Regions from separate parts of the Romboutsia sp. 1001285H_161024_C4 genome, predicted to be linked through region 1. Evidence: predicted binding sites of a transcription regulator. Region 1 holds the regulator's gene; each other region holds the start of a gene.

What was found. Region 1 encodes HrcA, which represses chaperone genes, less so after heat shock. Its sites were predicted from a motif close to TTAGCACTCNNNNNNNNNGAGTGCTAA; they were not measured.
Region 2: I1959_RS12390 (co-chaperone GroES) is a predicted target of HrcA. The motif match lies at 8,290-8,316, and genes of this name have one in related genera.
Region 3: clpB (ATP-dependent chaperone ClpB) is a predicted target of HrcA. The motif match lies at 4,428-4,454, and genes of this name have one in related genera.

Annotation. Positions count from the first base shown of each region.
Region 1 is NZ_JADNAJ010000001.1:98,073-109,419, forward strand. It holds gene I1959_RS00535 (APC family permease) at 134-1,450, shown strand; gene hemW (radical SAM family heme chaperone HemW) at 1,600-2,742, shown strand; gene hrcA (heat-inducible transcriptional repressor HrcA) at 2,842-3,858, shown strand; gene grpE (nucleotide exchange factor GrpE) at 3,877-4,434, shown strand; gene dnaK (molecular chaperone DnaK) at 4,591-6,429, shown strand; gene dnaJ (molecular chaperone DnaJ) at 6,578-7,732, shown strand; gene I1959_RS00565 (SAM-dependent methyltransferase) at 7,858-9,045, opposite strand; gene I1959_RS00570 (hypothetical protein) at 9,153-9,695, opposite strand; gene I1959_RS00575 (ROK family protein) at 9,944-10,882, shown strand; gene I1959_RS00580 (ABC transporter substrate-binding protein) at 11,231-11,347, shown strand, end outside.
Region 2 is NZ_JADNAJ010000008.1:40,815-52,161, reverse strand. It holds gene guaA (glutamine-hydrolyzing GMP synthase) at 1-1,416, opposite strand, end outside; gene guaB (IMP dehydrogenase) at 1,418-2,881, opposite strand; purine riboswitch at 3,096-3,197, opposite strand; gene larC (nickel insertion protein) at 3,245-3,664, opposite strand; gene I1959_RS15670 (LarC family nickel insertion protein) at 3,694-4,428, opposite strand; gene larB (nickel pincer cofactor biosynthesis protein LarB) at 4,459-5,202, opposite strand; gene I1959_RS12400 (hypothetical protein) at 5,648-6,184, shown strand; gene groL (chaperonin GroEL) at 6,287-7,912, opposite strand; gene I1959_RS12390 (co-chaperone GroES) at 7,931-8,215, opposite strand; gene cls (cardiolipin synthase) at 8,370-9,860, opposite strand; gene I1959_RS12380 (DNA-3-methyladenine glycosylase family protein) at 9,877-10,752, opposite strand; gene I1959_RS12375 (deoxynucleoside kinase) at 10,928-11,347, shown strand, end outside.
Region 3 is NZ_JADNAJ010000003.1:189,122-200,468, forward strand. It holds gene I1959_RS07545 (hypothetical protein) at 1-344, opposite strand, end outside; gene I1959_RS07550 (helix-turn-helix domain-containing protein) at 438-1,565, opposite strand; gene clpB (ATP-dependent chaperone ClpB) at 1,754-4,351, opposite strand; gene I1959_RS07560 (hypothetical protein) at 4,581-5,009, opposite strand; gene I1959_RS07565 (Bax inhibitor-1/YccA family protein) at 5,162-5,827, opposite strand; gene I1959_RS07570 (hypothetical protein) at 5,917-6,504, opposite strand; gene ytaF (sporulation membrane protein YtaF) at 6,679-7,296, shown strand; gene I1959_RS07580 (Na/Pi cotransporter family protein) at 7,335-8,960, opposite strand; gene I1959_RS07585 (hypothetical protein) at 9,201-9,731, opposite strand; gene I1959_RS07590 (membrane lipoprotein lipid attachment site-containing protein) at 10,037-10,450, opposite strand; gene I1959_RS07595 (DUF898 family protein) at 10,644-10,946, opposite strand; gene I1959_RS07600 (hypothetical protein) at 11,066-11,347, opposite strand, start outside.

The DNA of each region.
Region 1 (11,347 bases):
TTCTATTAACTAAAATCGTGTGTAAAACCTGTCCTCATATCTAAATTCTAATAATAGATAAAAACTTGGGAATACTAAAAAATGCAAAGTATACAAAAATATCATAAATATAAACAGCACAAGGAGGACATATATGAATGGTAAGCTTAATAGTACCATAGGACTACCAGCAGCTCTTTCAACAGTTGTTGGTATGGTTATAGGGTCTGGAGTATTTTTTAAGCCTCAAGCAATATACACGGCAACTAATGGTGCACCAGGTCTTGGTATAATAGCATGGATATTAGGTGGTATTATAACTATTACAGCAGGATTAACTGCAGCTGAAATATCAGCAGCCATACCTAAAACTGGTGGAATGATGACTTATCTCAGTGAAATATATGGAGAAAAAATAGGATTCTTGACAGGATGGATGCAAACAGTATTATATTTTCCAGGTACTATTGCAGCGCTTGCAGTTATATTTTCGCAACAGGTATCAGAACTTATGGGGTATGGTCCGCAAAATATGGTAGTAGTTTTACCAGCATCTTTAGGAATAATAATATTTATAGCTTTGCTAAATACAGTAGGATCATCTTTTGGTGGATTTATACAAACTGTATCTACTATCTGTAAGTTATTACCTTTAATACTTATAATAATATTTGGATTTATAAAAGGAAATGGAAACCCAATATTAACACCATTAGTAGGAGGTGAAACTACTGTCATAGGATCTTTAGGACAAGTATTAATAGCTACACTATTTGCTTATGATGGTTGGATAAATGTTGGAGCTATAGCTGGTGAAATGAAAAGTCCAGAAAAAAATTTACCTCTAGCTATAGTTGGAGGTTTATCAATAGTTATGGCTGTATATATATTGATAAACTTAGCATATTTATGGGTAGCGCCAGCATCAGAACTTGCTACATCAGTAGCTCCAGCTGCACTTGTCGCACAAAAAATATTTGGAAATACAGGTGGAAAATTAATATCCATAGGTATACTAATATCAGTATTTGGTGCTCTAAATGGATATTTACTTAAAGCACCTAGGGTACCATATGTACTTTCAAAAGAGGGATTATTACCAGGATCAAAAATATTTTCTAAGTTAAATAAAGGTGGTTCTCCATACAACTCTATTTGGTTAATAGCCGGTCTTGGATGTATATATGCTTTATCTGGACAATTTAACCTGTTAAGTGATCTAACTATATTTATAATATGGGTATTTTATATATTTACTTTCTATGGAGTAGTTAAGCTTAGAAAAGAAAAACCAGATATGGTAAGACCTTATAAGGTTCCATTATACCCAATTGTTCCTATTGTTGCTATACTAGGTGGACTTTTTGTTATAATAAATCAATTAATAACAATGACTTTAGTTTCATTAGGAGGAATAATAGTTACACTTATTGGTTTACTAGTATATTCTTATAAAATTAAATTAAGATAAGTAAAAGGCATCTTTACATTTAGGTGCCTTTTATATATTTTAAATTAATAAAGCATTTTTAAATAGATAACAACTATTACATATATATTGTTATAATATAGTAAAATATATTTAATAATGTAAGCAATATATGAATAGGAGAAAAATAAATGTTAGGATTATATATACATATTCCATTTTGTGTGAGTAAGTGTAACTACTGTGACTTTAATTCATACAAATTAGATGTAAACTTAAAGAAAAGATACATAGATGATTTAAAAAAGGAAATGGAACTTTATAAGAAAGATATAGAAAAAGAAAATTATGAAAAAGAAATATGTAGTATATTTTTAGGGGGAGGAACTCCAAGCATACTAACATCTAATGAAATTGAAGAAATATTTAATAATATTTATAAGAACTTCAATATAAAGGATAATGCTGAAGTAACTATGGAGTGCAATCCAGGAACATTAACAAGAGAAAAATTAGAAACTATGAAAAAGTGTGGAGTAAACAGATTAAGTATAGGTCTTCAGGCAGTGCAAAATAATAAATTAAAGGAAATAGGAAGAATCCATACATATGAAGAGTTTGAGAAAAATTATAAAGAAGCTTTAGAGGTTGGTTTTGATAATATAAATGTAGATTTAATGTATGCACTTCCAAATCATAACATTGATGAATGGAAAGAAAGCTTAGAAAAAATTATTTCATTAAACCCATCACATATATCAGCTTATTCACTTATATTAGAAGAGGGCACAAAGTTATATGATATGTATGAAGACAATGAATTTGAACTTATAGATGAAGATACAGATATAAATATGTATAATCACACAATAAATTACCTAAAACAAAATGGGTACAATCAATATGAAATATCAAACTATTCAAAGCCAGGTTTTGAGTGTAAGCATAATATACTATACTGGAAGTGTTATCATTATATAGGGTTAGGTGCAGGGGCATCTGGATATCTAGGAAATATTAGATATAATAATGTAGAAAATCTAGATGAGTATCATAATATGATAGAAAAAAATGAAAAACCTATAAGCAATTTAGAAAATTTAAGTATAGAAGATAAAATACAAGAAAAAATATTTATGGGACTTAGAATGAATGAAGGGATATATTTTGAAGACTTTAAAAAAGAATTTAATATAGAATTCAAAAATAAATATAATAAGCAAATTGAGGATTTGAAAAATAAAGACTTAATAAAAGAAAGCAAAGTAGGTATTAAGCTTACCCAAAAGGGACGAGAAATATCAAATTCTGTATTTGTTGAATTCATAAATTAATTAGAAAGTGTTGACAAGAATAAAATAAAATGATATATAATATATATAATCTTTTTAGCACTCGAAAGTAGTGAGTGCTAACAGCGAGGAGTGAAGGTGATGGAATTAAATGAAAGAAAATTAAAGATCCTCAAAGCTATAGTTAAAGATTATATAGAAACAGCTGAGGCTGTAGGCTCACGAACTATATCAAAAAAACATGACTTAGGTGTAAGTGCTGCCACTATAAGGAATGAAATGGCTGACCTTGAAGAATTAGGATATTTAATCCAGCCACATACCTCGGCAGGTAGAGTTCCATCTGAGAAAGGATACAAGCTTTATGTAGATTCTCTTATGAGTCAAAGTGAACTTAGTGACGAAGAGAAAATTTTAATAGAGAGTTGTATAAATAAAAATGTTAATGATATAAGAGATTTAATTCATGAGACTTCTAAGCTATTATCAGAAATTACTAATTATACAACTGTAGCTGTTACTAAAAACTTAGTTAATCAAAGTGTTATAAAACACATACAGTTAGTTAGTATGAGTGATAACAACATTTTATTAATAGTTGTTACAGATAAAGGTGATATAAAAAATGTAAATTTAGCTACTAACACTCATTTAGATCAATCAAAATTAAACATAATTTCTGACAATCTAACTAGAAAATTATCAGGAAAAAGTATAGTTGATTTAGATGAAAAACTTATAGCATTTATAAAATATGAAATAAGTGAACATGCAGTGTTAATAGATGAATTAATAGATGCACTAAATTTTGATACCAATGATGATACATCAATTTCACTAAGTGGAGCAACTAATATATTTAACTATCCCGAATTTAATGATGTACTTAAGGCCAAGTCATTTTTACATATGCTAGAACATAAGGAAATGATATCTAGTATGGCTAAGTCAAAAGGTATACAGAAGGATAATGTTAATATAATCATTGGTAGTGATAATGATTTTGAGTTAGCGCAAGATTGTAGTATAGTTACAGCAACTTATAATATAAGTAGAGATCTAGTAGGGCGTATAAGTTTTATAGGGCCTACAAGAATGGACTATGCTAAGATTTATACAATTGTTAATTATATGAGTTTGATTTTTAACAAAAAATAGATTAAGGGGTGTAACATATTGCAAGAGAATAATTTAGAAAATGAAAATGTAAAAGAAGAATTAGAAACTTCAAGTGAGATTGAAGAAACAACTGAAGAAGTTGTAGAAGACAATGTTACAGATATAAATGACAAATTAGAAGAAAATAAATTAAGAGAAGAATTAGAGGCTCTTAATGATAAGCATCAAAGACTTCAAGCAGAATATGCAAACTATAGAAGAAGAACAAATGAAGAAAAAGAAACTATAGGATTATTTGCAAATGAAAAAATACTGAATGATATAATACCTGTTATCGATAGTATGGAAAGAGCTTTAGAAGCTTGTGATGACAAAGAAGGAAGTATGTACCAAGGAATAGACTTAGTATATAAGCAACTTCAAGGAATACTTACAAAGTATGGAGTTGAAGCAATAGAAGCTGAAAATGCAGACTTTGATCCAAATTTACACTTAGCAGTAATGCAAGAAAGTGTTGATGGAGTTGAAGCAAATAAGGTTGTAGTGGTACTTCAAAAAGGATACAAACTAGGAAATAAAGTATTAAGACCAAGTATGGTTAAAGTATCTTGCTAGTTTGATATAAATAGCAATAAAGTTTAAGAATTTAGCTAAAATATATCTTATGTTCTAGCAAAATTAGAACTTAGATATTTAAATGTATAAAATAAATAATAACTAAATTCTATATAGAATAAAAATCATAAAAAATTATTTAGGAGGAATTTGGTCATGGGAAAAATAATAGGAATTGACTTAGGAACAACAAACTCTTGTGTAGCGGTATTAGAAGGTGGAGAACCACAAATAATAACTAATGCAGAAGGTATGAGAACTACTCCATCAGTAGTAGCATTTACTAAGGACGGAGATAGAATAGTAGGGGAGCCTGCAAAAAGACAAGCTGTTACAAATGCAGATAGAACTATAATATCAATAAAAACTCACATGGGAACAGATTACAAAGTTAATATAGATGGTAAAGATTATACACCACAAGAAATATCAGCTATAATCTTACAAAAATTAAAAGCAGATGCAGAAAGCTACTTAGGGCAACCTGTAACTGAAGCTGTTATAACAGTTCCAGCATACTTCACAGATGCTCAAAGACAAGCAACAAAAGATGCAGGTAGAATAGCAGGACTTGATGTTAAGAGAATAATAAATGAGCCAACTGCTGCTGCACTTGCTTATGGTATGGATAAGTTAGACCAAGATAAAAAAATATTAGTATTTGACTTAGGTGGAGGAACATTTGACGTTTCAGTTCTTGAAATAGGAGATGGAACTTTCGAAGTTTTAGCTACTGCTGGTAACAACAGATTAGGTGGAGATGACTTTGACCAAGTATTAATAGACTACTTAGCTGAAGAATTCAAAAAAGCTGAAGGTGTAGACTTAAGAAATGATAATATGGCTCTTCAAAGATTAAAAGAAGCTGCTGAAAAGGCTAAAAAAGAGTTATCATCAACAATGACAACTAACGTAAACTTACCTTTCATAACAGCTACTGCTGAGGGTCCAAAACACTTAACTATGGATATATCAAGAGCTAAGTTTGATGAGTTAACTGCTCACTTAGTAGAAAAAACTATGGAACCAACAAGAAGAGCATTACAAGATGCAGGTCTTTCAACTTCTGATATAGATGATGTATTATTAGTTGGTGGTTCTACAAGAATACCAGCTGTTCAAGAAGCTGTTAAGAAATTCATAGGAAAAGAGCCACACAAAGGATTAAACCCAGACGAATGTGTTGCTGCAGGTGCTGCTATACAAGCAGGTGTATTATCTGGAGATGTTAATGATTTATTACTTCTAGATGTTACTCCATTATCATTAGGTATAGAAACTATGGGTAACGTAATGACTAAAATAATAGAAAGAAATACTACAATACCAACTAAGAAGTCACAAGTATTCTCAACTGCTGCTGATAACCAAACTGCTGTTGATATACATGTTCTTCAAGGTGAAAGAAGTATGTCATATGACAACACTACTTTAGGTAGATTCCAATTAACTGATATACCACCAGCTCCAAGAGGAATACCTCAAATAGAAGTTACTTTCGATATAGATGCTAACGGTATAGTTCACGTTACTGCTAAAGACTTAGGAACTGGAAAAGAGCAAAAAGTTACTATAACTTCTGGAACTAATTTAAGTGAAGAAGAAATAGAAAAGAAAGTTAAAGAAGCTGAAATGAATGCTGAAGCTGATAAGCAAAAGAAAGATAAAATAGAAGCATTAAACCAAGCTGATTCAACTATATACCAAACAGAAAAAACTTTAAATGAATTAGGTGACAAAGTAAGTGCTGAAGATAAGAGCGCTATAGAAGCTGCAATAGCTGAACTTAAGGCAGTTAAAGATAAAGAAGAGTCAACAGGTGAAGAAATAAGAAAAGCTATGGATGAAGTTATGAACAAATTCCATAAAGTTTCTGAAATGATGTATCAACAAGCACAAGCTGAAGCTGGGGCTCAAGGTAGCGAAGCTGGTCAAGGGGCTCAAGACGATAACGTTGTAGATGCTGACTTCACAGAAGTAAATGACGAAAAATAGGTTACGAAAATATATAGTTTAATATATAATAGAAAAGAGTATCTTTTCATAAGTATATAGTCATAGACTAATGCTTAAAAATAATAATAGCTTGTAGTATGATATTCTACAAGCTATTATTTTGTAATAATAAAGGTGGTGACAAATAATGAGTGCTAAGAGAGATTATTATGAGGTGCTTGGTGTAGATAAAAGTGCCGATGCTCAAGCCCTTAAAAAAGCATATAGAAAACTTGCTATGAAATATCACCCAGATAGAAATCCTGGTGATAAAGAAGCAGAAGAAAAGTTCAAGGAAATAAATGAAGCGTACGAAGTATTATCAGATGATAGTAAAAGACAAATGTACGATCAATTCGGACATGATGGTGTAAACGGTCAAGGAGGATTTGGTGGCCAAGGAGGATTTGGTGGTCAAGGATTCGGCGGATTTGAAGATATATTTGGTGACATGTTTGGTGATATATTCGGAGGCGGATTTAGTGGTGGTAGAGCCAGAAGAAGAGGTCCAGAGCGTGGAGCAGATATAAAACAAAGTGTTAGTATAAGCTTTGAAGAAGCTGCATTTGGAAAGAAAGTATCTGTAAAGATAAATAGAAGTGAAGAGTGCGAAGAATGCCATGGAAGCGGAGCTAAGCCAGGAACATCTAAGAAAACTTGTCCAACATGTAATGGTACAGGAGAAGTTAGAACTGTTCAAAGAACTCCATTTGGTAACATAGCATCAAGCAGACCTTGTAGTGCTTGTAATGGAGAGGGTGAAGTTATAGAATCACCATGTCCAAAGTGTCACGGTAAGGGATATAATAGAAAAGTTAAGACTATAGAAGTTGATATACCAGCAGGTATAGATGATGGACAAATGATAAAATTATCAGGTCAAGGTGAAGTTGGATCTAAAGGTGGACCAAGAGGAGATTTATATATAATAGTTAATGTTAAACCTCATCCATTATTTACAAGAGAAGGAACTGATATATACTTTGACATGCCAATAACATTTGTTCAAGCTGCATTAGGAGATGAAATAGAAGTTCCAACACTAGAAGGAAAAGTTAAGTATACAATACCAGAAGGAACTCAAACTGGAACTGTATTTAGACTAAGAGAAAAAGGTATACCAAGACTTAGAGGTAACTCAAGAGGTGACCAATACGTTAAGGTTATAGTTGATACTCCTAAGAAATTAAATGAAAAGCAAAAAGAAATACTAAGAGAATTTGCTAAAGAATGTGGAGAAGATGTTCACGAAAAGAAAAAGACTTTTGGACAAAAAATAGAAGACATGTTTAAAAGAAAGTAATTTATAAACAAGTAAATATAACAAAAGATAAAAGAGACATAGTTTAAACTATGTCTCTTTTTTTTTAAAATGTACACATTTCATAATATAATTTAAAAAATTATAGAATAAAATTTACTCATTTTTTAATCTTTATAAATATATTCTCTTGTCATACTTATTTCATTATTAACACCTTTGCTCATTAAGATCTGATGTAGGTCTATAACTCCATTATTAAAACAAGCAGCACAAGAAGAAAGGTATAAGTCCCACATTCTTACGAATTCTTCATCAAACATATCCTCTACAACATCTCTTTGTTTATCAAAGTTTTTATACCACTCAACTAAAGTTTTAGTATAATGTCTTCTTAAACTTTCAACATCTAATGTATAAAAATTATATTTAGGAAGTAAGTCTATAATTTCACGTAGTGAAGGAATAACTCCACCTGGGAATATGTATTTTCTAATCCAAGCATCGCCAGGAGATTCAACTAAACCACTTATATAATGTAATAAGAATAACCCTTTAGGTTTTAATACACTATTTACATTTTTAAAGTATAAATCATAGTGTTCACGACCAACATGTTCTAACATACCAACACTTACAATTTTATCAAACATCATACCAGATGTTTCAAGATTTCTATAGTCCATAAGTTTTACTTGTAAATAGTCTTGAAGTCCTTCCTCTACTATTCTTTCATTAAATCTTTTATATTGTTCCTCACTTAGTGTAATACCAGTTCCTTTAATTTTATATTTCTTAGCGGCTTCTATAAGAAGATATCCCCAACCACATCCTATATCTAGTAAAGTTTCACCTTCTGATAGATCTAATTTTTTTAAAATATGATGTATTTTGTTCATTTGAGCTTGGTATAAAGTATCATCATCATTTTCGAAGTAAGCACAAGAATAACTTAAAGTATCGTCTAGCCAAAGGCTATAGAAATCATTTCCTATATCATAGTGAGAACAAACCTCTAATTTTTGATTCTTTTCATTTCCTGCTTTATGGAATAGTTTTGATAATTTTGCAAAGTTAGTATGAAAATGTTCTTTTTGACAGCTAAATAAAGCATCTAAGACTAGTAGTAAATCACCATCAATATCAATATCTTTTTTCATGTATGCTTCCCCTAAAGCCAACGATGTACTATTTAATAAATCTTTTTTACTAATTGGCTTATTAAAGTAAACCTTAAACTTAGGCTCATCTTGCCCAATTAAGAATTCTTCTCCATCCCAAAGTTTTACCTCAAATGTACTTGAGTCAAGTTTTGAAAGAAATTCTTTTATAAATATTTTGTCTATGCTGTTCATAATAATTTTTCACCTCTATAAAAACCATACCCAAAAATTACCATATGAAAACAAAATATTATATAAAAAATAGAAATATATTTAAATACATTGCTATTTTTTTAATTTTATATAGATATTATCGCTAATGTTTGAAGTTGGGTAAATATACCCTGAGAAAGGTCTGAGATAGTTTTTTTATTCATATCCATCTCCTTTAAAGCCAGGAATGTTATGAATGCATTTAATAAAACTTTTTCATAAATATAAAAGTATGTATATTTATCGTTTAAATACTCTTTATTTCTTATAGATTCATTTATAAGATTAAGTTCATCAACTGTAGCATGAGTTACTGCCATAACAGTAGTTGAATCTATATTCGCACCTTTTACAGATTTAAGTTTTTGAAGTGAGAAAGTATTTAAATCTACTAAAACTTTATGTATATCTTTAGAACTTTTATCTTTTAATTCATCTTTAGTTTGTTTTAATAAAAGATTAGAGCGGTTTGTTATATCATCCATCTTTTCCTTATAAAATCCAAGTAATGAATTTAATTTTTTATTGTCTTCTATTTCTTTATTATCATCTTTAAGTTGTAAATTTTTATACACATCTGATACTTTTTGTATATCTTTAAATAAATTTAATGTCTCAAACCTTTCCATAATAAACCCCCTTAAGTTGTTATTATATATACTATATAGTATAAATCATTAGAAATATATAATAAAGAAAATGTTTTTTAGATTATATTTTCAATTGAAAAGGAAGGTATTTTTAGAAAAAAATAAATAATTTAAATTTTGGTAAAAAAATTAATAATATAAGATAGAATTAAATTAAAGTAGCATTTATAATATAATTAAGTTAAAAAATTACCATGTTATGATTAGATTTACTAAGGAGGAGAAGCATGTATTTTGTAGGAGTAGATATTGGAGGAACAGGAATACAAGCAGGGATAGTTAATGAAAACGGTGAAATACTTTTTAGAAAAGAGTGTAAGACTAATTCTTCAAATGGATTTGAAAATGTTATGAATGATATAGAACATTTAGTAAGGGGATTACTAAAAGAAAATAATTTAGACATGAGAGATATAAAGTCTATAGGATTTGGTGTACCAGGTTTTATAAACAAACAAGGTATGGCGACTGCTGTAAACTTAGGTTGGGAAGACGTTAATTTTATAGAGTCTTTAAAAAATAGATTTAATGAAGTTGATGTGTATGCTGAAAACGATGCAACAGTTGCAGCATTGGCAGAAGCTAAATCAGGAAGTATGAAAGGAAAAAATTGTGCTGTTATGTATACACTAGGAACTGGTGTAGGCGGTGGAATAATAATAAACGGTAAAGCATTTTCAGGTGCACATGGTATGGGATCTGAACTAGGACATGTTATAATAGGTGAGAATTACTTTGACTGTAATTGTGGAAATAACGGGTGTTTAGAAACCTTTTGCTCGGCAACAGCCATAATAAAGTATGCACAAAGGCTAATAAATGAAGGAAGAGCAAGTATAATATTAGATATGGCAAATGGTAATGCAGAAGATATAAATGCTAAAATAGTGTTTGATGCTTATAGAGAAAATGATGAAGTGGCAGTAGAAACTATAAATAGATTTAAACTTTACTTATCTAAGGCAATAGCTAATATGGTAAGTACATTAGACCCAGATATAATATCACTAGGTGGAGGAGTGTCAGGAGCTAGTGACATTATACTTCCTGGATTAAAAGAATTAGTAAGAGAGCAGCTTGTATTCAAAAACAATGAATTTGCAGACATAGTATGTGCAAATTTAGGAGCCGATGCGGGTATAATAGGAGCAGCATTTTTAAGTTAAAAATAAACATAACTATCTAAAAATAAATCTTAAGAAAAAATATTCTTAAGATTTATTTTTATGTAAATTTTTAAAGGCAATACTTAGGACATAGTGTTTTTAAATTTTTATTTAGAGCTAACATTAAAATAAAGTGATTATACTTTTATTATAAAAACTTTTGCAAAAGGTTTATATCCCAAAATAAATACATAATTAGTAGATAAAATTTGAACAAATATTAAAGTTATATAAAATGTCCTAAAAATGACACAATAATGACATAATTTTTCGGAAATTTCGACAATAAAATAAAATAAATGTGTGCTATAATATCAATAGTTAAATGACGAAATTTGGGGGAATAATATGAAAAAATTGAAAAAAAGTATAGCTATAATATTAAGTTCTATAATGATACTAGGAATAACAGGATGTAGTGGAGCAAAAACTGAAAAAACTGAAAGTGATGTACAAGCATCAAGT
Region 2 (11,347 bases), on a different contig from region 1:
TTTGTACCAATCAGAAGTCATCCCATCAGAAGATGTAACAGCTCTTAAACCTACTAAGTAAGCATAAGTTCTTTCATCTCCCATAACTCCAACAGTTTTAACATCTGGTAAAGTAGCGAATGCTTGCCATATTTCTTTGTATAATCCAGCCTTTTTTAATTCATCCATATATATAGCATCAGCTTCTCTTAAGATATCACATCTTTCTTTAGTAACTTCTCCTATAACTCTTATACCAAGACCTGGTCCTGGGAATGGATGTCTGAATATTAAAGCTTCATCTATTCCAAGTTCTAAACCTATTTTTCTAACTTCATCTTTGAATAATTCTCTTAATGGTTCTACTATTTGGAACTCTATATCTTCAGGTATTCCACCTACATTGTGGTGAGATTTTATAGTAGCAGCTTCTCCATGTCCACTTTCTACTACGTCTGGATATATAGTACCTTGTACTAAGAAGTCCATTTTTCCTAACTTTGAAGATTCTTCTTCGAATACTCTTATGAATTCTTCACCTATTATTTTTCTCTTAGCTTCTGGTTCAGTTATCCCTTTTAATTTTCCTAAGAATCTATCTTCACAATTTACTCTTATTAAGTTCATGTCAAACTTATCTCTGAATATTCTTTCTACATCGTCACCTTCATTTTTTCTAAGTAAACCATGGTCAACGAATACACAAGTTAAGTTATCTCCTATAGCTCTATGAACAAGTACTGCAGCAACTGATGAGTCAACTCCACCACTTAATGCACATAAAACTTTTTTATCTCCAATTGTTTCCTTTAATTCTTTTATTTTATCTGATATGAAAGAATCTGTTGTCCAATCTCCACTTACCTTACATACATTGTATAAGAAGTTTTTAAGAACCATATCTCCTTCTAAACAATGTTCAACTTCTGGATGGAATTGCACTCCATATAAGTTCAGTTCAGCATTTTCCATAGCTGCTACTGGACAATCAGCAGTGTAAGCTATTGACTTGAACCCTTCTGGTAAAACATCTATTAAGTCTGTATGACTCATCCATACTGTACTTGTAGTTATACCTTCAAATATAGCTGACTTTTCATAAGTTATTGATGTTTTTCCATACTCTTTTTCACTAGTATTTCCTTTTCTTACATTACCACCTAATATGTGAGCCATTACTTGTATACCATAGCATATTCCAAGTATTGGTACACCTATTTCAAATATTTCCTTAGCTATCTTAGGAGAATCTTCTAAATATGCACTATTAGGTCCTCCTGTAAATATTATACCCTTTGGATTTTTTTCTTTTATTTTCTCTATAGGAGTCGTATATGGTATTATTTCACAATATACGTTATTTTCTCTTACTCTTCTTGCTATTAATTGATTGTATTGACCTCCGAAGTCAACAACAAGTACTAATTCATGCTTCATATTATATCTCCCCTTGCATACTATAGTTTGGTGCTTCTTTGCTTATTGTTATATCATGTGGATGACTTTCTTTTAAAGATGCTGCTGTTATCTTAACAAATTGAGCATTATCTGCTAAATCTTTTAATGTAGGTGCTCCACAGTATCCCATACCAGCTCTTATTCCACCTATCATTTGGAATATTATATCTTCTGCTTTGCCTTTGTAAGGAACCATTCCTTCAACACCTTCTGGAACTAATTTCTTAGCATCATTTTGGAAATATCTATCCTTTGATCCTCTTTCCATTGCCCCTATAGAGCCCATTCCTCTATAAGTTTTGTATGATCTACCTCTATAAAGAACTGTTTCTCCTGGACTTTCTTCAGTTCCAGCAAACATTGATCCCATCATACATACTGCTGCTCCACCTGCTAATGCTTTAACTATATCTCCTGAGAATTTAATTCCTCCATCTGCTATTACAGGCACTCCATATTTTTTACCAACTTCTGCACAATCTATTACAGCTGTTAATTGTGGTACCCCTATACCTGCTACTACTCTTGTAGTACATATTGACCCTGGTCCTATACCAACCTTTACACAGTCTGCTCCAGCTTTTATTAAATCTTCTGTTGCTTCTGGTGTTGCTACATTTCCTGCTATAACTTGAAGCTGTGGATGAGCATTTTTTACTTTTTTAACTGCATCCATAACTCCCTTTGAATGTCCATGTGCACTATCTAATACTATAACATCTACATTAGCCTTAACTAATGCATCTACTCTATCTAATAAGTCTGCGCTTATTCCGACAGCTGCACCACATAAAAGTCTTCCATGAGCATCCTTAGCAGAATTTGGGTATTGTATTTTCTTTTCTATATCTTTTATAGTTATTAATCCTTTTAAACGACCTTCTTCGTCTACTATAGGTAGCTTTTCTATTTTATGCTTTTTAAGTATTTGTTGAGCTTCAACTAAATCGATTCCTTCCTTAGCCGTTACTAAGTTTTCTTTAGTCATAGCTTCCTCTATACTCTTAGTCATATCATCTTCAAATTTTATATCTCTGTTAGTTATTATTCCTATTAGCTTATTATTTTCATCTACTATAGGTACCCCAGAAATTTTATATCTAGCCATTATATCATCTGCATCTTGTATACAATGGTCTTTTGATAAGTAGAAAGGATCTACTATTACACCACTTTCACTTCTCTTTACTTTATCAACCTCTAATGCTTGTTCTTCTATTGACATATTTTTGTGTATTATTCCTATTCCACCTTGTCTAGCCATAGATATAGCCATTTTAGATTCAGTAACAGTATCCATTCCTGCACTCATTAGAGGAATATTTAATTTTATTTCTTTAGTTAAATAAGTCTCTAATTTAACATCTTTAGGTAATACCTCAGATTTTTGAGGAACTAATAAAACATCATCAAAAGTTAAGCCTTCTTTTAGTATAGTTGCCATGGTAGTTCTCCTCCCTTTATTTTTTATTTATACGAATTTTATTTCCATTTTTTTAATCATTTATTCGTGTTATAAATGTATACAAAAAAACCTGCATAATAACTTCATCTTACTTCTCATAAAAGTGAAATTACTATACAGGTTTCCAAAATATCTGTTCTAGCCAACCTGTAAGGATTTTAATCAGCCTACAAGTTTACTTTATATGATATTCTGTGATAATAATTTCACTCATAGTCAAGATATTTACGGTATCTCGGTAGAAACTCTCAGACCATATTTCTGAGTATATACGAGTGATGGTATGTATTCATTTATAAATAATTTCTTTAGGTTAAATCCTAATTTATCAAAATTTATTATTTATGTCAATATCTTTATATTAAATTCTTTATATATAATATTGTTTATTTCTAGAAGAATTTTTGTAAACGATATCCCGTAATTATCTGCTATTTTTATGCAATCTTCATACTCAGGTGTTACTTTTATTAAATTTCCTTTGTAGTACCCAAGCTTTACAGATACTTTACCATAAATAGTTTCGATTTTTCGAAATTCCCTTTTTAATGTCACTCTATTATACTTAGAATATCTCACTCCAAAAGTAGATGTTTCTTTTAGTAAATGTTCGGTTATTTTTTCTAAATCATCTTCTTTACATATAACCGATAATTTTACTGCTGGTCTATTCTTCTTCATATATATACTCTCAGTATATATATCTAGAGCTCCTTCTTGTAATATTTTATTGTATAAGTGCGAATATACCTCTGATGACATGTCGTCAATATTAGTAGTTATTTCATATACTATTTCCTGTTTTTTTTTATACCTAAAATACTTCTTAGCATATTTGGTACTTCAAACTTCTTATATCCTATTCCATACCCTACTTTATTCACTTCAAACTCTATATCATCTACAAAATCATTACATAATGCCTTTATTATACCTGCTCCTGTTGGAGTTGTGCATTCACCCTTCACATTATTTAACTTAACTGGTACACCTTTTAATATTTCTAATGTTGCTGGTGCTGGTACTGGCATAACACCATGGTCGCATTTTACAAATCCTGACCCAAGAAGAACAGTACTTGCATATATCTTATCTATACAAAGTAGATCTATTAAAATACATGAACCTACTATATCAACTATAGAATCTATTGCTCCCACTTCATGAAAGTGTATTTTATCTATAGTCGTTCCATGTACTTTAGCCTCAGCTTCACCTATTACAAGAAATACTTTCTTAGCCATTTCTTTTACCTTATCACTTAAGTAACTAGAATCTATAATTTCAAATATATCTACTAAATGCCTATGTGGATTATTTTCTTTAGTTATAACATCTACATTCGTTCCAAGTATTCCACTTTCATTTTTAGGTGTAATCTTAATTTCAAATTCTTCTTTTATATTTAGTTTATTAATTTCTTCTAAGAATATTTCTTTAGGCACCCCTAAATCTAACAAACTTGATATGGTCATATCTCCTGAAATACCATTAACCAAGTCTAAATAAAGTATTCTTTCTCCCATAATACAACTCCTTAACGTTAATTGCCGTTTCTAATCTAATTTATTTATCATAGATGCCAAGTATCCTGCACCAAATCCATTGTCTATATTTACTACTGATATTCCCGATGCACAACTATTTAACATAGTTAAAAGAGCTGATAAGCCATTAAAGTTTGCACCATACCCAACTGAAGTTGGAACTGCTATAACTGGTACATCTACAAGTCCTCCTACTACACTAGGTAAAGCACCTTCCATACCAGCAACTACTACTATTACCCTTGCACTCTGTAACTCTTCTGTCCTATATAACAGTCTATGTATTCCTGCCACACCTACATCATATATTCTCCCAACATCATTACCTAAGAACTTAGCAGTATGATATACTTCATCTGCTACTGGTATATCAGAAGTTCCACCTGTAACAACTAATATTTTTCCTTTTCCCTTATTTTCTATAGGATGATTGTTTATCTTTAGGATCTTGCATGTTTTATCATATTCACAATTATCATATATAGATTTGATTTTCTCATATGTTTCTAATCTACATCTAGTACCTAATATGTTAGATCCTTTTTCATACATCTTTTCTATAATACCTATTATTTGCTCATCATTTTTACCTTCACAGTAAATTACTTCTGGGTATCCATTTCTTATTTGCCTGTGATGATCTATATTGGCATACCCTAAATCTTCATAGGGTAGCTTTTTTAACTTATCTAACGCTTCTTCTATGTCTATATTATCATTTTTAAACTCACTTAATAACTCCCTTAAGTCCATAAACTACCCCTTTCACTTTATAATTTATACTTTAAATTATATCCGTATATATATTATTTTTCCATAATTATAATTCGTTCATTTGCTGTTATTTTTCATCCAAAAATAAGAACCATTATATTTAGCTTTCCATGTTAAATGGATTCAATTATTTTATTTATAGAATCAAAATTTATTTCCATTATCAAAGTACTTTCTTCTTTCTCGGTTATCAATCTGACTTAAATAAAGACTGTTGTGTAATACATAATCCTAATTTTATGTATGATGAAGATTGTATTCATAACCTACTTCATTTTAAATTATTTAATTTATCATTTTTATATGTGCTCATTTCTATTTCAAGCTAATTTGATTATTAATCTCTTTACTATTTACTCATTTGTAATCTATTGAATTTGATTATATAATGTACTTGTATATAGCTAAAGAAATGAGGTTTTTTATGAATACATCTAAATTATTTACAATAGAATCAAACCTGAGTAAAGAAGATTATAGGCATTTTCTGTACATATCAACATTTTTCAAAGATAAATTTGCTATTTTCAAGATGATTTTATTGCTTTTTTCTATATCTATGTTTTGTATATATAGTGAAGGCTCTTTCTCTTTAAAAAGTTTCTTTATTATATTTATATTATTATCATTTATATTTGTATCTCTGATACTTATTCGTATTGAATCAAGAATTAATAAAAGGATTAAAACTGATGCTACTGGGATATTTAATACTCAAGAAACATTAGATTTTTATAATGATTTTATAATAGTTAATAATTCAGTATTTGAAGGTGAAATAAAGATTAAATATAACCAGATTTATAAAGTATTTGAGTCTAATCATTACTTTATTACTTATTTTAATATTAATCAAGCTACATTAATAAATAAAACAAATCTAGATACTGATACTATAAATAATTTAAGAAATCTATATAAAGATAATTTAAAGGATAAATATATAAATCTAAAAATCTAGCATACATACACTTTACACATATAGTTCATTTGCAATAAAAATTTAATTAGCAAAAAGCTACCTCAATATTGAGGTAGCTTTTCATATTTTTGTAAATTATATTTACATCATTCCCGGCATTGCTCCACCCATTCCTGGCATTGGAGCATCATTTTCTGGAAGGTCTGCAACAGCAGCCTCAGTAGTTAAAAATACTCCAGCTATAGAAGAAGCATTTTGTAATGCACTTCTAGTAACTTTAGTTGGGTCAACTATACCAGTTTCTATCATATTTACATATCTTTCATTTAAAGCATCAAATCCGACTTCAGCATCTTCATTTATTACTTTTTGTATTATTACAGCACCTTCAAGACCTGCATTTATAGCTATTTGTCTTAATGGCTCTTCTAATGATTTTCTTATTATTTTAGCACCTAATTGTACTTCACCTTCTAGTGTCTCTATTAATTTATCTACAACTGGTATAACACTTACCAATGCAGTACCACCACCAGCAACTATACCTTCTTCTACAGCCGCTCTTGTAGCGTTAAGTGCATCTTCTATTCTTAATTTTCTTTCTTTCATTTCAACTTCTGTAGCAGCTCCAACCTTTATTACAGCTACTCCACCAGCAAGTTTAGCTAATCTTTCCATTAACTTTTCTGTATCAAATTCAGAAGTAGTTTCTTCTACTTGATGTTTTATTTGATTAACTCTGTTTTCTATAGCTACCTTATCACCAAATCCATCTACTATTGTAGTACTTTCTTTAGTAACTTTTACAGAACCAGCTCTACCTAACATAGTTAAGTCAGCTTCTTTTAAGTCATATCCTAATTCGTCAGATATAACAGTTCCTCCTGTAAGTATAGCTATATCTTCAAGCATTGCTTTTCTTCTATCTCCAAATCCTGGAGCTTTAACAGCAACAACTTCAAATGTTCCTCTTAATTTATTAACTACTAATGTAGATAATGCTTCTCCATCTACATCTTCAGCTATTATTAATAACTTCTTACCTTGTTGAACTATTTGCTCAAGAACTGGTAATATGTCTTGTATATTAGATATTTTTCTATCTGTTATTAATATATATGGATCATTTAATACAGCTTCCATCTTATCTACATCTGTTACCATGTAAGCAGATACAAATCCTCTATCAAATTGCATACCTTCAACAGCATCTAATTCTGTATGCATAGTTTTAGATTCTTCAACTGTTATAACTCCATCTTTTCCTACTATTTCCATAGCTTCTGCTATTAACTTACCAACTTCTTCGTCTCCAGCAGATATAGAAGCAACTTGAGATATAGATTCTTTAGTTTCTATAGTTCTTGATTGTTTCTTTAATTCTTCAACTGCTACTTCAACAGCTTTTTGTATACCTTTTCTTAATAATACTGGGTTAGCTCCAGCAGTTACGTTTTTTAGCCCTTCTCTTATTATAGCTTGAGCAAGTACTGTTGCAGTTGTAGTACCATCTCCAGCTACATCATTAGTCTTAGTGGCAACTTCTTTAACTAATTGAGCTCCCATATTTTCAAATCTATCTTCTAACTCTATTTCCTTAGCTATTGTAACACCATCATTAGTTATAAGAGGTGCACCAAATTTCTTATCTAATATAACATTTCTTCCTTTAGGTCCTAATGTAACCTTAACTGTATCTGCTAATTTGTTAACACCATTTTCTAAAGCTTTTCTTGAATCTTGTGCGAATTTTATTTCTTTAGCCATTTCTATCCCCTCCTATTATTATTCAACTACTGCTAGTATTTCACTTTGTCTTAATATTGTGTACTCTTGCCCATCTATTTTAACTTCTGTTCCTGCATATTTTTGGAATAAAACTTTATCTCCAACTTTTAATTCCATAACTATTTCTTTTCCGTCAACTATTCCACCTGGTCCTACTTCTAAAACTTCAGCCATTTGTGGCTTTTCTTTAGCAGCTCCTGGTAAAACTATACCACTTGCAGTTTTTTCTTCTGCTTCTAACATCTTAATAACTACTCTGTCAGCTAATGGTCTTATTTTCATATTTTTCCCTCCTAAATGAATTGTAAATATGTAAAAATTCTAATATTTGAAATATATTATAAACAAAATAATTGTTATCACTCTTTAGGTTAGAGTGCTAACAATTATTATAATATATTAACTTCCCATATTTTTCAATAGTTTTTGTTAAATTTTATAATATAGGCGAGAACAACCTAGCTATTGATTCTCTAACCTTTTTACCTAATTTTCGCTTAGAAAATTCCTCTAATGTTAACTCTTCACTATTATTTAAATCCTCAAAAAAATCTTTATTCATTCTTTCTACAATTTTTTTGTCATATATAAATGCATTTATTTCAAAATTAAGCATAAAACTTCTTAAATCCATATTTGCAGACCCTGTAGATGCTATTTTATCATCTATTGTCATTATCTTAGAATGTATAAATCCCTTTGTATATAAGTAGACTTTACCTCCTGACTTTAATATATCATCAAAGTATGAGTAAGAAGCATTGTTGACCATCTTATGATCAGCTATCTTCGGGAATACTATCCTTACATCAACTCCACTTAGAGCTGCACTTTTAAGTGCTATAAGTATACTTTCATCTGGTATAAAATAAGGAGTTTCTATATAAATACTTTTTTTAGCTTGGCAAATAGCTGAGAAATAAGCATATCGTATAGATTCCCAATCACTATCAGGTCCACTAGCTATTATTTGAACCATACTATTACCACATCTTTGAGGACTTGGGAAATATTTATCTTCTGTTATTATCTCTTTTGTTGTATAGTACCAATCTGTTAAGAATATCATTTGTAACATATACACTGAGGTTCCTTCTATTTTTATATGGGTATCTCTCCAGTATCCAAACTTTTTGTTCTTACCCATATATTCATCCCCTATATTTATTCCACCAGTGTATCCAATTTTCCCATCTATTATAGCTATCTTTCTATGATTTCTATAATTTAGCTTTCCACCTGTCAATGGAAATTTAGCTGGTAAGAATGCTACTATTTCTATTCCATTTTCCTTCATTTCATTAAAAAACTTTCTGTAAAACCAAAACCTCCAACATCCTACATCGTCATATAATATTCTTATCTTTACACCCTCATTGGATTTTTTGATTAATAAATCTTTTAATTCTCTTCCTATTTCACTATCTTTTATAATGAAGTACTCTAAATGTATATGATTTTTTGCATTTTTTATGTCTTCTAGAAGATTTTTAAATTTTTCATTTCCATCAATATATACACTTACTTTATTATTCGTCGTAAATGGAAGTTTTCCTGTATTAAGTAGTAAACTTATTACCCTTTTTTTGCTATAGTCTTCTATATTTTCATTTAATAATTGATTTGTATTAATTGTACTTTGTTCTATATTTGCAATTTCCTCTATTCGCTCTAGATTTTCAAATATCTTTCCTTCTCTTATACTACTTGCTAGCTTTTGTGTTTTAAATAATTTCCTCTTCCTCATATTTCTCCCTAATATAGCATATATAACTAAACCTATTCCTGGAAGTAATATAAAAATGAGTAACCATGTAACAGTTCTAGCAGGATCTCTATTCTCAAGTATTATTGACATAGAAATAATCGCCCCAACAATATATGATATGGTTAAGTAGCTTAAAAACAAAAAAACTCCAATACTCATAATTTCTACCTCATCTTTATCTGCCTATACCAAGCTCCCTTGCATAATAGAATAAATATTGTTGTGCAAACCCGGCTAAATTACCAAACTTATCAATAGCATAAGTTCTCATTTTAGGTAAACTCATATCTTCACTTACATAAAATTCTTGCATAACTCTTTTTACCCATACATCAACAGGGAAAGTATCATACTTTTGCATTCCAAATAAAGCTATACAGTCAGCTACCTTTGGTCCTACTCCATTGAATTTTTTTAATTCTTTTATGCAATCATCAGTGCTTAAACTTGTATATCCAGATATATTTTCATTATCTTTTATTACACTCTCAGTTGTACTTTTTATGTATTTATCTCTAAACCCAGTCTGACATGCTCTTATTTCTTCTTGCGAAGCTTTGTTTAATTCTTCTGGTGTTGGAAAAGCATAATAATCCTTACCTCTATAATTTCCAATATAAGTTCCATAATTTCTTGATAGATTTTCTATTGCTTTTTGTATCATTGGGATCCTATTATTAGAAGATATTATAAATGAAATCAACATTTCCCATCCATCTTGTTTTAATATCCTTATACCATAACCAAACTCAGATGCCTTATTTAAATGTTCATCCATGTTTTTTAAAGTATTTTTTATATCTGTGTAATTTGTTCCCAAATCAAAGTAATTATACCAAATCTCTTCAAAATCCTTTAAATTTGTATTATCTAAGTATATTTTATTGTCTTTTTGAGATACATTTATCACTCTACCTTTTGCAACTCCAGTATATGAGTTATCTGCTTCTTTATGCCATCTAAAGCATTGCCCACATTCAAATATATGCTTAGGATTAAAATCTGCTACACCTTCTAATATTACTGTATTATTTTCTTCATAAACCTTCATTTATATATACTCCTTTTTTATGATTATTCTTAATAATACTAATTTACCCATATTTTATATAAATTAAATCTTCTTATATTCTATCTATCAAATTTTTCCTAAAAATTCTAGAGTAGAATTTAAAATTTTTTTCTGATAAAATACAAAAGATATTATTTTTAGAAGGTGATTTCATATGAAAAATAGAGGAATATTTATTGCTATAGAGGGGCCTATCGGTGTTGGGAAAACTACTTTAGCAACTATACTTAATGAACATTTCGGTTATACTCTTCTTAGAGAAATTGTAGAAGAGAATCCTTTTTTATCAAAATTTTATACTGATATTAAAGAATATGCTTTACAAACAGAAGCATTTTTTCTATTTAATAGGGTAAAACAATTAGAAGATATAGAAAAAAATCAATTAAATAAGTCTCATGGAGTTGTTAGTGATTACCATATAATAAAAAATCTTATATTTGCTGGTATAACACTTGATAATAATCAATTCCATAGATATAAGCAAATGTACAATATATTTGTAAATGATTTGCCTCAACCAGATATAGTTATCTACTTAAACTCTAATACAGATGTCTTAATGAAAAGGATA
Region 3 (11,347 bases), on a different contig from region 1:
TCGTATAAAGGTATTCTTAGAATATTATATAAAACTTCTCTTCCTGATGTACTTTGAGTATTATTTATTTTTTTGTATATGTCATCCATGCTTAAATCATTCCATGTTATATCATCTATAAATTCTTTTTCATTAATATTTTTAAAGTAACTAGAGACACTATCCATTTTATAGTTAATATCTTCTATATCTAATTCTTTACCATATTTTTTTAATATATCTTTTTTTATTGTCTTATCTTTCTTTATCTTAAAGTATAGTTCTATAGAGAAAAGGATTAATAATAGAGCTATAAAACCAAATATAAATTCTAGGATATTGATGTTTAAATTAATATTTTCCATTTATTCCTCCTATGTACCATTATGACTTATTAGTTATAATTTACTTTCTTTTCAAAGGCATTTAATATTAACTTGTATATAATAAATATTATATTATTTATTATCTTTATTAACTAATTTTCTTAAATTTACTATTCTAGATATTATATCTTCAAACTCTTTATTTCCTTTTAAATTGATAAATGTTGTATTTAGTGAATCTATTAGTATTTGTAGTACATCTACATTTACTGACTCCTCTTTCTTTATATCATCAAGATTGTAAAAGTATGCTATTTTATTAAGTTGCCTAGGTATATCTGTACCCAAATATTCTAAACTATCTACCAATCTATTTAAGTACATTAATGAAGCTTTTATATCTCCTTTTTTTAAATTAATATGTGCTAAGTTTGAATTTAAAAATGAACCCATTTGATTTCCATCATATACTAACTTGTCAATATCGATAGCTAATTGATAATACATACTAGCTTTAGAGTAATCTATACTATTCTCGTCCATATCATCTTTGTAACTATAGTAAGAAATGGCTAGTCCCATGCAAGACGTTATAGCTTCTCCAATTGAAGTATTTAAATTTTGTTGCATAAGTTTTCTTGCTTCATTTATTTTATCCTGTTGCATATATATAAGAGGTAGCATTACATCTGGATTGCAATTTGGTTTGTATATTTTTTTTAAAACTTCTTCAGCCTTATCATTTTTATCTACTATCATATAGTTACTGCTTAATTGCATAAGAGAATATTCTTTTAACTCTATATCATTTGTATTATCTACTATATCTTCTAAAATTTCTATTATTCTATTTGTTATATCTTCTTTATTTAAATCTGTTTCTTTTATCATAGTAAGAGAATAAATATGAGTTAGTTTAAATTTAAGTTTGTAATTAGATGGATAATTTTTCATATAACTTTCACATAGTTTAATAGACTCTTCTATTGAATTTATAGATATTAATTCTTCACACTCTTTAATTATTTTTGCGATATCATTTTCATCAAGTTCTTTTCTATAATTTAACAAATCATCAATACTTACTTCAAAGTAATTTGCTAGTACAGGAAGATATGTTATATCCGGAAAACTTACACCCTTTTCCCACTTAGATACTGCTGGTATTGATACTCCAATAATACTTGCTAATTGTTCTTGAGTAATATTTTTCTTTCTTCTTAATAACTTAATATTTTCCCCTATTTTTATTTTCTCCATTAATTTACTCCTTTTATGTGTTATATTTATAGTATAAATTAAGTTTTGTATGTTAACAATGGACGTATAATTAACTTCTGATTAAATTTTTTAACTATTGGTTAAAACTATCATTTACATAAAAATAAAAGACTTAATAAGTTATAACTTATTAAGTCTTTTATTTTTGCGGTTTCAATTTTATTTAACTAGTTTTTAGTATATACCTCTATATTTTCTCCATCGGCATCTATAACTACAGTACATCCGCTATAAACTTCTCCAGAGATTATTTTTCTAGCTATTTTTGTTTCTAATGTATTTGATATATATCTCTTAAGTGGTCTAGCACCATATACTGGATCGTACCCTTCTTTTGCCATAACTTCTTTAGCACCATCAGTTATTTTTATATCTATATTTTTTTCACTAAGTCTTTTTCTTAATGCATCTACAAATATATCTATTATTTTTTTGATTCCTTCTAAACTAAGTGGCTTAAACATTATTATATCATCAACTCTATTTAAGAATTCTGGCTTAAATCTATGTTTCATTTCATTCATAACCATATCTTTTGTAAATTCATCTATGTTTTCACCAGCTTCTAATAGATGATGACTACCTATGTTTGATGTCATTATTATAAGTGTATTTTTAAAGTCTACTGTTTTACCTTTATTATCAGTAAGTCTACCATCATCTAATATCTGAAGGAATATATTAAATACATCTTCATGTGCTTTTTCTATTTCATCAAATAGTATTACAGAGTATGGGTGTCTTCTAACAGCTTCTGTTAATTGACCTCCTTCTTCATATCCTACATAACCTGGAGGAGGTCCTATAAGTCTAGATACTGCATGTTTTTCCATGTACTCACTCATATCTATTCTTATAATGTTGTCTTCACTATCAAATAAGTTGTTAGCTAAAGTTTTAGCAAGCTCTGTTTTACCAACTCCTGTTGGCCCTAAGAATATGAATGAACCTATTGGTTTTTTCTCATCTTTAAGTCCTGCACGAGCTCTTATTACTGCATTAGATACTGCTGTTACTGCTTCATCTTGTCCTATAACTCTTTTGTGAAGATCATCTTCTAACTTAAGAAGCTTTTCTCTTTCACCTTCTACTAATTTAGTTACAGGTATGCCAGTCCATTTAGCTACTATTTGAGATATTTCATTTTCTGTTACTTCTTCTTTTAATAATGCATTTTCATAACTTGATGCCATTTTTTCTTCATGATTTTGTATTTGTTCTTCTAACTTTGGTATTATACCATATTTTAATTCTGCTGCTTTGTTAAAGTCATATTCTCTTTCATATCTTTCAACATCGCCTTTAGCCTTATCTAATTCCTCTTTTAAATTTCTTATATCAAGTATTTGTTTTTTCTCATTTTCATATTTAGCAGTCATTTCATCATTCTTAGATTTTAACTCTGCTAACTCTTTTCCTAGATTTTCTAATCTATTTTTACTTTTTTCATCATTTTCCTTAAGAAGTGCTTCTTTTTCAGTTTCAAGCGTAAATATTCTTCTTCTTACAGTGTCTAGTTCTGTTGGTAAAGAATCTATCTCACTTCTAATCATAGCACCAGCTTCATCTATTAAGTCTATTGCTTTATCAGGAAGGTATCTATCTTGTATATATCTATCTGATAATTTAGCAGCAGCTACTATTGCGTTATCATGTATTCTTATACCATGATGTATTTCAAATCTTTCTTTAAGCCCACGAAGTATAGATATAGTATCTGATACACTTGGTTCCTCTGCTATAACTGGTTGGAAACGTCTTTCAAGTGCTTTATCTTTTTCTATATATTGTCTATATTCATCAAATGTAGTAGCACCTATACAATTAAGTTCTCCACGAGCTAACATTGGTTTTATTAGGTTACCAGCATCCATTGCTCCATCAGTTTTACCAGCACCTACTATTGTGTGTATCTCATCTATAAATAGTATTATTTTTCCTTCTGAAGATTGAACTTCTTTAAGTACTGCTTTTAATCTTTCTTCAAATTCCCCTCTATATTTTGCACCTGCTATTAATGAACCCATATCTAGTGCATAAATAACTTTATCCTTAAGTCCTTCTGGTACATCTCCACGAACTATTCTTTCTGCTAATCCTTCAACTATTGCAGTTTTACCAACACCAGGTTCACCTATAAGTACTGGATTATTTTTAGTTCTTCTTGATAATATTCTTATAACTCTTCTTATTTCTTCGTCACGACCTATAACTGGATCTAATTTATTTTTCTTAGCTAAATCTACTAAATTAGTTCCATATCTAGTTAGTGCTTCATAAGTGCCTTCAGGATCTTGAGTTTCTACTCTTTGACTTCCACGAACTTGTGATAGTACTTCTAAGAAATTACTTTTATTTATATTGTATTGTCTTAATACTTTTCCTACTGGTGTATTACCTTCCATATCTATCATAGCAAGCATTACATGTTCTACACTTATATAAGAATCTTTAAATTCTTTAGATATTTCTTCTGCTTTTATTAAAATTTCATTTATTCTTCTTGTAGCTGTAACACCTTGTGAACTTATACCTTCTCCATGAATTTGAGGTAATTTGCTCAGTTCCATATCTATACTATTTTTTACTGAATCTACTGATACACCCATTTTTTCTAATATATTAGGTATAAGTCCATCCTCTTGATTGACTAATGCACTTAATAAGTGTATAACATCTATTTGTTGATTATGGTTTTTAACACCTATATTATAAGCTTCATTTAAAGCTTTTTGTACCCTTACAGTCATTCTTTCTATATCCATATGTATCCCTCCACTATCATAATATATATTATTTTCAGTAAAATCTTAATTATTTATTTTATTTAGAATTTTCTTATTAGCACTCTATTGAGTTGAGTGCTAATGATTTATTAACTACAATATACTCCTATAAAAATACTTTGTCAATAGTTTTTTATCTTATTTGTCAATATAAAATATATAAAAGTAAAAGCACCTATTACAATTCATTGGAATAGGTGCTTTTACTTTAGCTTTTCATATTATATTCTTGTAATTTTTTAATGTTTTCTAATTCCTTTATAAAATCATTAGCCTGAATATAATCTATATATAAAAGACAAGAAACCTCTTTTGTTTTTTCACTTATTCTAGTAGTTATTCTAATATGATCCTCTAATTTCTTTGTGTAAAATTTGTATATTAAATCAAGGTGTACTCTATCTCCGTTTAATATTATATCTATACTTTCCTTAGGAATTTCCACATCTACATTTTTTTGAGTACAACCCTTAGATATATTATTATATTTAGTATATTTATAAGAATATCCCTTATAATCAAATCTATTGCTTTCCTTTATTCTATTTAATATATACTCTCCCTCTTCCTCTTTTAGAAAGTCTTCTTCTTCAAAGAAATAATATTTAGCGAAATAGTCTAATTTATATTTTCCCATAGTTTCCTCCTGAGTTATATAATAATAGTATTCCTATATTTAATAATTATATGAAGGTTATTTAGAATTAAATTATTGCAAATATATAAGGATTTAAGGATAAATAAAAAGACTAGATTATACTAATTAGTATAATCTAGTCTTTTTATTTATTAATCTTTGAATTCATATATTAAATTTAATAAATCTAGTAAGATATTTACAAAGTCTAGATAAAGATTTAATACATGTATAGATAAATCATTCTTACTTATTATGTTTCCTGATTCTATGTCATATTTTATTAGACTTATATCATATAATATATATCCTGAGAATATTAATATACCCAGAACACTATATAATATATTTAATGTCTGTGAACCTATAAATATATTTATTATACATAGAGGTAAAAGTGATATAAGACCTGCAAATAATATAGATCCTATACCTAGGTAATGCCCAGCTTTCTTTCTATAAGATATAAAGGCTAGTATACCAAATAATATACAAGTTCCAAGTAAAGCATTAATTACTATAGATGTTCCTAAACTTTGTAAGTAAAAAGATAATAGTGGATATAAAAGTATACCATCTATAAATGTAAATAAGTAAACATAGTTCATAGAAAAACTTCTAGGTATTATACTTTTCTTAGATAATATTGCCATTATAAGTAAACCTATTATTAAAAATGGTAATATTAAATTTGCTACTTGAACAACACTTATAGGAATAAAAGCTTGCCCAAATGCAAACCCTATAAACATAAATAGTATAGATATTGCTAGATATTTAAAAATATCAGCCATTGGGTTTGTAATTTCTTTATGCATTTTTATCATCTCCATATATTATAAAAAACTATATATGTATTATACCATATATTGTTAAATTTATATTATATGAAATAATTTGTATCAAATTAGTTGATTATATTACTTATGCTATCAGAAATTTTATTTACTTTATCATTCGCTACATTTGTTAGGTTTTCTTTAGTATTTTCTATTTTAGATTTTATAGAGTTAATATCACTTTGTAATTCTTTTTCTTTATCTAAATAATTACTTAAATTAATATCTTTTATAAAATCATCTAAATTTTCAGATAAATTATTTTTGTATTTACCTATCAAAGTTTTTAATTTGTCATCTCCTATGTTAGCAAGTTCATCAATTGATGTAAGTTTATTTTCTATGTCTCTTAATTTCATATCATCTAAACTCAATATTTTGTTAGTATAATTAGATATCTTCTTTTGATCTAGATTAGTATTATTTGACTTATCTATAGAAACCTTATCTTCAATTTCTTCTACAGAGTCTTTATATTTGTTTTTTATTTCAGATAGCATATTATCTATCTCTTTTATTGATTCGTCTGATTTTTCTTCAACATTAGATACTGCCTTTTCTTGATCTTTTTGTATATCATTTTTATCGCAAGCCACAATACCTAATGACATTAATGATATTATAATTAATGATATTATTTTTTTATTGCACTTCATTTATATAACTCCTCTTAATATTTTAGTATTTATATTTTACCACTAAAATCTAACTATTTACAACCTTATTTAATTTAATCAAAATAAATTATACATTTATAATATTTTATAGTTAACAAAATACGAATTAATTAATATCTTAATATTAGTTAAATATTTTGGGGGTGTCATCCAATGCTACAATCTCTTCTCTTGGTGCTATCACTTTCATTAGATACATTTGTAGCTAGTGTTGCTTATGGTACAAATAAAATTAAAATTCCTTTTAAATCGGCATCTATAATAACATTAGTATCTACAATTACTTTAGGTATTTCTTTATTTTTGGGATCTTTGTTTAAAGATTTACTATCAGCCAATATAGCATCCTTATTAAGCTTTTTATTGTTATTAGGGCTTGGCATATTTAGATTATTTGAATGTATAATTAAAAGCTATATAGATAAAATATATAATAATCAAGCTCCTCTAACATTTAAATTATTTGATTTTAAGTTTGTACTTGAAATTTATGCGGATGAAACTAAAGCAGATTATGATAAATCTAAAATGCTTACACCTAAAGAAGCTTTTTATCTTGCAATAGCTCTTTCTTTAGATAGTTTAGCAGTTGGATTTGGAAGCAGTTTAGGATATATTAATTATGCAGAAGTTTTATTATTATCTTTAATTATTGGATTTTTATCTTTACTATTTGGTTGTATAGTAGGTTGTCATATTAATAAGATTAGCCATATTAATTTGTCTTGGTTATCAGGAGTAATGCTTATAGCTCTTGCATTTATAAGATAAAAAAAGAGTTATCTCATACTTGAGATAACTCTTTTGACTTATGCTACTTTATTACTGTTTGCTTTTATAACTTGTTGAGCTATATTTACTGAATGGTCAGATATTCTCTCTAAATTACTTACTATATCTAAATAAACAACTCCATTATCTATTGTGCATACACTCTCATCTAATCTTTTCATATGATTTTGACGACATACTTTTTCCATTATATCAACTTGTTCTTCCATTTTGACAACTCTTAATGCTAAATCCACATTATTAGATTCTAAAGATTCAAGTGCATAAGTATATGTGGTTAATACTTTGTTGTATATTTCAGTTAACTCACCTTTACATTCATCAGATAATTTTAATTCTTTAGTTAATATTATTTCTGATAATTCAGCTATATTTTCAGCATGATCTCCTATTCTTTCTATATCATTTACAGTATTGAATAGATAGTCAACACCTTCTCTTGAATCATCATTTAAAGTTGTTTTAGATAGCTTTAGTAAGAAACTTAGTATAGCTTTTTGTAATTCATTTATCTTTATTTCTTCATTAAATGCCTTTTTTATTTTAGTATCTGACATTTCAAGCACACCTTCCATTGAACAAATCAGAGCTTTCTTAGCTTTTTCACCCATTCTTAAAGTCTCTTTAATAGTATTTGATAAAGCTATAGATGGTGTTTCTAATATTCTTTCATCTAAGAATTTAACAGTTTTTCTCTCTTCTATTTCATCTTCTTTCTCTGGAACTAACTTCATAGTAAGTTTTACTATTAACTTAGAAAAAGGTAATAGTAGTATAACGTTAGTTATATTAAATAAAGTATGTGCATTAGCTATTTGTCTACTCACATCATTTGGATCTAAGTGTGTAACTACCATTGTTATTGGCTTACTTAGTAATAACATAAATACCAATGTCCCTATTACATTAAATGTTAAATGCATTGTAGCAGCTCTTTTAGCGTTCTTACTAGCACCTATACTTGATATTAATGAAGTAACGCAAGTCCCGATATTTTCACCATATAATATTGGTAAAGCAGATGATAATGGTAATATTCCTTCAGATGCAAGTGCAAGTAACATACCCATTGAAGCACTAGAACTTTGAACTATTGCAGTTATACCAAATCCAAGAAGTATACCAAGTATCGGATTATGTCCAAATGATACTAATGCATTAGTAAATCCTGAAAACTCTTTTAAAGGTGCAACAGCTTCCTTCATAAAATCCATACCTGTAAATAATATACCAAATCCTATAAATATTTCAGCTATTGTTTTAACCTTTGGCTTAGAACTAAATAAGTAAAGTATTATACCTACGCCTAATGCCATTGGCGCTAACCCAACTAAATCTAGTGATACTAATTGAGCAGTTATAGTTGTTCCTATATTGGCTCCCATTATTACACCTATTGCTTGAGGTAGTGTCATTATACCCGCATTAACAAATCCAACTACCATAACTGTCGTAGCACTTGAACTTTGTATTATAGCTGTAACTAAAGCTCCAACTATAACCCCCATTAGTACATTACTAGTTAGAAGTTCAACTATCTTTTTTAGTTTTTCTCCTGCTGACTTTTGAAGGCCATCAGCCATCAAATTCATACCGTATAGAAAAAGACCTAGTCCCCCCATCAGGTTTATTGCTATTTCCACTATATTTCTTCCTCCTTAAAACTTTAATGTTTTTAAAATTAAATAATTTTATTCTTTTATTATTACAAACTTATTCTATCAAAAAAATTGTCATAATGTGTTAAGCAAATGTTAATTTATTGCACTTAATGTTAAATCTATGTTAAATAAAAGTTGATTAAATCCTATTATGTTAAGTTTTTTAAATTTAAGTTAAAAATAATATATGTAATGTAAATAAAAAAACCCATTAAATGGGTTTTATTTTCTAAAGTCTTTTAAGTTATTTTCTATGCTTAAATTTTTTAATATTGATGTTAATAATATTTGTCTAGTTTCTATTGATTTACCAAACTCTTCAAAGCTTTTCATACAATCTAACTGATAAGTTTCTATTATGCCTTTTTCTAATTCTTCTAAATGTTTTACGATATACTCCTTTATATCTTCTTTGCTTTTTAACCTATCTATTTCTTCGCCTCTTAAAACATGCTTAAATATTTCAAATCCCTCACCTTTTGATCCCCATATAAATATTCTAAATGTTATTAATGCCATTTCACAATATATACCTGCACTTATAGAATTCATATGATTTATATCTTCATACAAATGTTGATTAAAATCAAAGAAGTTACTAGATGCTATTTCATAAGTTTTTTGAGGTTCAAATTCGATATTACTTTCAGCTATGTTTTTGTCTAAACTTTCATAGCCACTACTTTTTATAAGAACATCACATAATGGTGATGTATGTATTGATAATTTGTCTTTTGATAAAAATTGTTTCATAGTTTTGCTCCTTAATTTAAAATATATGTTTATTATAACTATGAGTCTATTTTTAAACAATAGTTATTGTAGAAAATATCTATAATAATTAGATTTACTAGTATTTATGGCAACAGATGAACAGCATATAATTGTTTATCTGTAAACTTAGTTTTTATAGTAATTACTACTATATTAAAATGAATATAAAAAAGATGTGTAAAATAATTATATTTTGCACATCTTTTTAGTATTAATATTATTATATAAAAAGTTTCATATTGATTTATTTTCTAAGAATTAATTTAAAGCCATACTTTACATAGCTACTTAGCCCAGTAGTAAACATCGCCATTTTTACTTACTGCATATATATTATCGTCTTTTGTCCCTACAGTAAGCTTATTATTTTTGATTTTTTCTTTTATATCTTTTTCATTAAACCATTTAGTTTCTATAAACTTATCATCTAGTACACTTTTTTTATCTACCTTTTCTAATGTTTGTATAAATTTATCTGTTTCATCTTTTGGTATTATAAATCTTCCATTTGCTTTATTGGAATCTAAGTTATGAACTTCTTGTATATTGGTAGCATTAGTTGGGATATTTTCAGGAATCCAACCTCTTTCTATTATATCTTTAGCATCTTTATAGCTATTAAACTTATGGATTTTTATATCCATACTACATCCTGTCAATATAGTTGCCAACATTAAAAATACTATTATTTTCTTCATTCTCAATTTCCTCCATGTCCGTTTCATTTAATATTATAAACATATTATATATACTATATCTTAAAAAATAATAAACCCAACATTAAATAAATCTTAAATTATTTAAATAGTATCCAAAAATACAAAAAGACCATCTTAAAATAAGTCTAGCTAATAACAAAACTTACTGTAAGACGGTCTTATATAACTTTTATTAATCTTTAAATACAGTATTTTCAGTTTTCCATTGTAATAATTTTATATATAACCAAAAACCATATATACCAAGAGTTATTATAGTTAATACTAGCCATTTTATATAGTTAAAAAATAAGCTAGATCCAGTACCTTTAAATTCGAGCCTTCTTCCTTCTATTACCGTATTTTCGGCTTCCCATCTATATTTTATGCACATAGCCCACGGTGTGGCTAATCCTAACGTAAAAGCAGTTATTAACCAAGCTAATATATTAACTCCAATAAGTCCTAGTAATCCACCTTCAAATCTTGATTCCATATGTTTCCCTCCTATTATGTATATATATTAATATATATGCATAATAAAGTATATAAACTGCAACTTAATTAAATCTTAAATAAACCTTAAAACTTTATAAAAATTTATGGTATAGTGAATTATTCTTTTATTATAAATCTTTCTATAAAATTAACAATTACTTTTTCTAAGTCTCCACTATCTTCTACTTCTATTATCCTAGGTGTAGCTAATTCACCTCCATGTTCAAAGTTTACGCTTGATATTACGATTTCTTTGTCTTCATAGTCAAAGTCAAGTGTTAAACCTACTAGGTTATTTAAATCTAGTCTAAAGTCCCCAATGTCTCTTATATTATAATCCTCATACTCATCATCACCATAACTTCTTAAATTATATATCTTTCCATCTAAAAATTCTAC